DNA from 2 places in the Rahnella sp. RFA10(1/100) genome. Region 2 is predicted to be linked to the other one. Evidence: predicted binding sites of a transcription regulator. Region 2 holds the regulator's gene; the other holds the start of a gene.

Region 1 (3,154 bases), 230 kb from region 2:
AGGATTTGACATTTTCGGCGGTAATCGCCGGATTTGTTGCGGTTTTAGTCGGTTATACCAGCTCCGCAGCGATTATCTTTCAGGCAGCGGAAGCGGCAGGGGCCAGCGCGGGACAAATTGGCGGCTGGCTGAGTATGCTGGGTCTGGGCATGGGGGTCACCAGCATCGGGCTATCACTGTATTACCGCACACCGGTGGTGACGGCCTGGTCGACACCCGGCGCGGCGCTGCTGGTCACCAGCCTGCCCGGCACCTCACTTAACGAAGCCATTGGCGTATTTGTCTTTGCCACCGGGCTGATCCTGCTGTGCGGCGTGACCGGCTTATTCGCCCGACTGATGCATTACATCCCGCAGGCGCTGTCAGCGGCGATGCTCGGCGGCATTCTGCTGCGCTTCGGGCTGGACGCCTTTACCTCACTGCAAAGCAATTTCGCCCTTGCAGGCACCATGTGTCTGGTGTATCTGCTGGCAAAGCGCGCCCTGCCGCGCTATGCGGTGGTGCTCGCACTGGCCGCCGGGCTGATCGTCGCCGGATTACAGGGTGATATTGCGCTGCACGGCCAGACGCTGACCTTCGCCGCACCGGCGTTTGTGATGCCGCATTTCACGCTTTCCTCAATTATCGGCATCGGCATTCCGTTTTTTGTGGTGACCATGGCCTCACAGAATGCGCCGGGCATCGCCACACTGAAAGCGCACGGCTATCATCTGCCTGTTTCGCCCCTGATTTCCTGGACGGCGCTGACTGCGTTAGTTTTAGCGCCGTTCGGCGGTTTTACCATCTGTATCGCCGCCATTACCGCCGCGATTTGTATGGGCGAGGACATTCATCCCGATCCTAAAAAACGCTATATGGCGGCCGTCTCGGCTGGCGTTTTCTATCTGATTGCGGGCGTGTTTGGCGGCTCCATCGGCATGGTCTTTACCGCCCTGCCACAGGCGCTGATCCACACCATCGCCGGGCTGGCGTTGCTCGGCACCATTGCAGGCAGCCTGTACCGCGCGCTGGAAAACGAGCGTCAGCGCGACGCGGCAATCATTACGTTTCTGATCACGGCTTCCGGTGTCACGCTGCTGGGTGTCGGTTCGGCATTCTGGGGTCTGGCGGGCGGTGTGATAACCCATCTGATCCTCAGCATGCCGGCGCGAAATCGTGATAAATCCGCCGGGAAAAGTTGAGTCCGTTCAAGTTATGGGTAACAGGTTTTCGTAACACGGCACAAGGTGACGACGATCACATTTTCTGACCGGTAAACCCTCTTTACTGGGCGCAATCAGGCCCTTTAAAGAGCGAGAATCCCATGACTATTGCCACACAATCCTGCGTCGTGACCGGGAAAAAAGACGTCTCGGTGATCCACCAGACCCTCAGCTATACCGGCCAGGGCACGCTGGTGAAAATCACCCGCGGCGGCATCTGCGGTTCGGATCTGCATTATTACGAACACGGCGCTGTCGGTGATTTCAGAGTGCGCGAGGCGATGGTGCTTGGCCATGAAGTGGTCGGTGTGGTGGAGAAATCGGATAACCCGCGTTTGCAGCCCGGTCAGAAAGTGGCGCTGAACCCGAGTAAGCCGTGCAAAGCCTGCAAGTACTGTCTGTCCGGTGACGAAAACCAATGCACCACCATGAAATTTTTCGGCAGCGCGATGTATTTCCCGCACATCAACGGCGCGTTCACGCAGTATAAAATCGTCGACAGCGACCAGTGCATTCCTTACGACAATCAGGTCAGTGACCGCCTGATGGTGTTCGCAGAACCGCTGGCCGTCGCCATTCATGCCGTAAACCAGGCGGGCGATATTCATGGTAAAACCGTGTTTGTTTCCGGCGTAGGTCCGATTGGCTGCTTAATCGTGCTGGCAGCAAAAGCCAAAGGCGCGGCGCAAATCGTGGTGACCGACCCGAGCGAACGTTGCCGTACGCTGGCACTGGCAGTTGGCGCAAATAAAGCACTGGACGCTGCACAAGGTGATTTCAGCGAATATCAGGCAGAGAAAGGCTTTTTCGATGTCTCCTTCGATGCCTCCGGCCATCCGTCTTCCATCCGCCGTTGTCTGGAAGTGACCCGCGCACGCGGCACCCTGGTGCAGGTTGGCATGGGGCCGGTAGTGAATGAATTCCCGCTGATGTCGCTGATTGCCAAAGAAATTAACTGGGTCGGCAGTTTCCGTTTCACAGAAGAATTTAATACTGCCGTCGAATGGCTGGCGAATAGAACCGTCGATCCGATGCCATTGCTGTCAGCAGAATTCCCGCAGGAAAGTCTGGTGGAAGCGCTGGAATACGCCCTGGATAAATCCAAAGCGTCAAAAGTGCAGCTGGTCTTCTAGCCCGGTCTGCAATACCAGTCACAATATCAAAACACCGTTTCATTTTATGATGTCCTCTGATTTTTATCCTCAGAGGACATTTGCATTATGGTAAAGGACAAGGCGAAAAAGCAGGTCGCGCTGCTGCTGGCTAACGGATTTGAAGAAGGCGAAGCGGTGATTGTGCTCGATATTCTTGAGCGGCTGGAGATTCAGGTCACCACGCTGGCCTGCCAGGAAAGCCTGACGCTGCGCACGTATCACGGCATTCAGATGCAGGCCAACGAACTGCTGTCCGCGCAGGGCGACCGCTTATTTGATGCTGTGGTAATGCCCGGCGGACCGGAAGGCTCAGTGGCGCTGGCGGCCAGTAAAGCGGTGGTGGAATTTGTCCGACGTCACGACGACGCCGGTAAACTGATCTGCCCGCTGTGCTCCGCTGCCGCGCGTGTGCTGGGCGGGAACGGTCTGCTGAAAGGCCGTCGTTACGTCTGTTCCGGCGATTTATACCAGGACGTGAAAGACGGCGTTTACGTCAATCAGTCCTTTGTGGAAGACGGTAACTTGCTCAGCGGAAAAGGATTAGGGCTGGCGTTTGACTTCGCCTTTCAGCTGGCGTACCGCCTGACCGGCGATGCTGAAACCACCAATTTCCAGGCTGATCACATCGATTATCACCACTGGCGCGCCGGCCAGAAGCGTTGATCAAAAAGTTGAACCGGGGCAGATGGCGCAGGTCGTCCGCCCCGGTCAGTATCCTGTCCGTTTTTGGCATTCTTCCCTTTCCAATTCAGGCGCACACTGATTTCACACTCACCAGATGGAGTCCGTAAATGACCC
Region 2 (3,154 bases):
GCATGCACAGCAGCGTGGTGCTTTCCGGTAGCGCCAGTTTTAACAATCCTGAAGCAATCAGCAAACCGGCCAGCGTACCGAGCGCACGGTGCTGGATCCTGACCCGCGTGGCGTTATAGCCGTTCTGGCTGACCAGCATGATAGTCAGCAAAATCCAGTACGGTTTGGGCAAATTGAAGAACAGCCCCAGGCTGCTGCCAATCGCTAAAATAATGCCCAGACGCGCGGCATTACGCAGGGCCACGGATTTGAAAGAAAGATAGCTTTTTAGCGCAGTCCAGAAGGGCAGACGTGGCTGGGTGCTCATCAGATCGCGCCGGTATAACGGGCGCTGGGTCCGCAGCAGGCGCGCAATGCGGCTGAAATGGTAATAACAAAACTGGCCAACCGGATTGTCCGGGTTACGCGCGGCGATTTTCTCCAGCGCAGCCAGCTCATTGGCCATGGTAAAGCGCTCAGATAAACGGTGATAAAGAATATCGCCGGCAATCACCCGAAGACGGGTGGAAATCACCTGCGCATTGCGGCGGATTACCGCTTCTGCATGGCTTTCCTCAACCAGTTTCTGTACTTCCTCCGGCTGATGCAGGCTGACGGTAATGTGCTCCTGCAAATCGAGAGCAACCTGAAAAAGCTGAAACAGTCGCTTATGGTGATGATGATGTCCGTGTTGTGGCAGCATGTGTAATTGCTGATAAAGCAGGGCAATCAGATCGATAACCTGCTGCTGACGGGTAAGTAATGGCGGCAACGCCGTCTCGGGATCGGTATGTTGCGTCAGCAGACTGTACTTGGCCTCGAAATAATCCGCGAGTTGCAGATAAAGCTGGCTGAGCGTTTCGCGCATAGGCTGTTCTTGCGAAATACGAAACCACACCCAGTTAAACACCCCGTACCAGGCTGTGCCTGCTGCGAACAGCACCGGTGCCTGCCACATCGGGCGCACACCGACCATACTCAGCGTGAAAATAGTGGCTACCAGCGCGCCGGGTAACAGGCGCGCATGTAACGGGCTGATTTCACCGGTAACGCCGAGCAATAACGCCAGCGATAGCATGATCAGCGGCAGCGGAACGTACCAGTTTTCCAGCATCAGTTGCAGCAGAATGCTGCTCACGGCAAACAGTGAACCGCCGACGATCAGACGTTTGAAAAAGCGTTTGTGCGGGGTATCCAGACCGGCGATGTTACAGCAGGCCGGGCAGAGGGAAAACAGCAGACCCATTTGCAAGTTGCCAAACAGCCAGCAAATGCCAACAGGCAGGCACAACACCAGCGTCTGGCGCAGCGCGTAATTCACTTCAGGATGGTAAAACAGTTTTCGCCATAACGTCATGGGTAAAGCTTAGCCCATAAAAAAGGCGCGACAGTATTCTGCCGCGCCAATTTTCGAGGGATTAACGTGTGCCGTAAACGACAATCGTTTTCCCGTGTGCGGAGATCAGGCTCTGATCTTCCAGCATTTTGAGGATTCGTCCGACTGTTTCACGTGAACAACCGACGATTTGGCCAATTTCCTGACGGGTAATCTTGATTTGCATCCCGTCCGGATGGGTCATTGCATCAGGCTGTTTAGCCAGGTTGAGCAACGTTTGAGCGATACGACCGGTTACGTCGAGGAAGGCAAGGTTGCCGACTTTCTCTGACGTCACTTGCAGACGGTTGGCCATCTGCGCGGAGAGACGCATCAGAATATCCGGGTTAACCTGAATCAGCTGGCGGAACTTTTTATACGAAATTTCAGCCACTTCACAGGCAGTTTTAGCACGTACCCAGGCACTACGTTCCTGACCTTCTTCGAAGAGTCCCAGCTCACCGATGAAGTCACCTTGGTTAAGGTAGGACAGTATCATTTCCTTGCCTTCTTCATCTTTAATCAGGACAGCAACTGACCCTTTCACGATGTAGTAAAGCGTTTCGGCTTTTTCACCCTGGTGAATCAGCGTACTTTTAGAAGGATACTTATGTATATGACAGTGAGACAGGAACCATTCAAGAGTCGGGTCTGTTTGTGGCTTGCCGAGAACCATTAGCTATTATCCTCTGTTGTTATCGCTGCCCAAAATCACAGGGCTCAGAGTTCCCTGTATGGCACTTCAAATCCAAAGCGCCCTTTCAGCATATAACTCCCCAGAAATGCTGCAAGCGGATGTCGGAGTGCAACAGCCTGTTTATTGCTGTTAACACCGTGGGTTCTGTTCTTAAACCGCAAAAACCGTCACCGCAATTTACTGGAAAGTATGTTTCGGCTTTGTTTGTAGCACAGGTTTGAGATGCTGTCTTCTGTTGTCTCGCTTCAGCATGATGGCGATCGGGTTACGTTGCCAGATTTTGGTCTAAAGGGTACTCTGAGAGCAGATTTCTAAAAGTTTATTCACCGGGAGAATAGTTCATGCACGCACGTGTCAAATGGGTTGAAGGGCTGACCTTTTTAGGTGAGTCAGCGTCGGGTCATCAGATTTCAATGGATGGTAACGCGGGCGATAAAGCCCCAAGCCCGATGGAAATGTTACTGATGTCCGCAGGCGGCTGCAGTGCAATTGACGTGGTATCTATTTTACAGAAAGGCCGTAATGACGTGCGTGATTGTGAAGTGAAGCTGACTTCACAACGCCGCGAAGAAGCGCCGCGTCTGTTCACGCATATCAATCTGCATTTTATCGTCACCGGTAAGGATCTGACCGATAAGATTGTTGAACGTGCGGTCAGCCTTTCTGCCGAAAAATACTGTTCAGTGTCTCTGATGTTGGGTAAAGCGGCCACCATCACCCACAGCTTTGAAGTGATTGCAGCGGAATAAAGTTTACTCGATTTTCTTACCTTCCATCAGGCGCTGCACCAGTGGCGCCATGATCAGCTCCATCGCCAGCCCCATTTTCCCACCTGGTACCACCAGCGTTTTGATGTGCGAGATAAATGACCCCTGCAACATTGCCAGCAGATAGGGGAAATCGATGTCGTCCAGTCCCTGGAAATGGATCACCACAAAGCTTTCATCCAGTGACGGAATGGCTTTTGCTGCGAACGGGTTTGAGGTGTCGATAGTCGGCACACGCTGGAAGTTGATGTGGGTGCGGGAAAACTGCGGCGTAATGTAGCTGATATAATCATCCATCGAACGCACGACGGAATCCATCACTGCTTCACGTGAATG

Evidence for each region. Region 2 encodes CRP, which controls carbon source genes, mostly activating them, when cyclic AMP is high. Its sites were predicted from a motif close to ATGTGANNNNNNTCACAT; they were not measured.
Region 1: the regulator CRP is predicted to act here: its motif matches at 1,225-1,242, upstream of idnD (L-idonate 5-dehydrogenase).

What each region holds. Positions count from the first base shown of each region.
Region 1 covers NZ_SEWR01000005.1:243,577-246,730, forward strand. Annotated here, with positions in the region: gene ETV65_RS16745 (benzoate/H(+) symporter BenE family transporter) at 1-1,181, shown strand, start outside; gene idnD (L-idonate 5-dehydrogenase) at 1,304-2,335, shown strand; gene ETV65_RS16755 (DJ-1/PfpI family protein) at 2,423-3,019, shown strand; gene ETV65_RS16760 (isochorismatase family protein) at 3,148-3,154, shown strand, end outside.
Region 2 covers NZ_SEWR01000005.1:15,268-18,421, reverse strand. Annotated here, with positions in the region: gene ETV65_RS15760 (YccS/YhfK family putative transporter) at 1-1,336, opposite strand, end outside; gene crp (cAMP-activated global transcriptional regulator CRP) at 1,398-2,030, opposite strand; gene ETV65_RS15750 (OsmC family protein) at 2,393-2,800, shown strand; gene ETV65_RS15745 (phosphoribulokinase) at 2,804-3,154, opposite strand, start outside.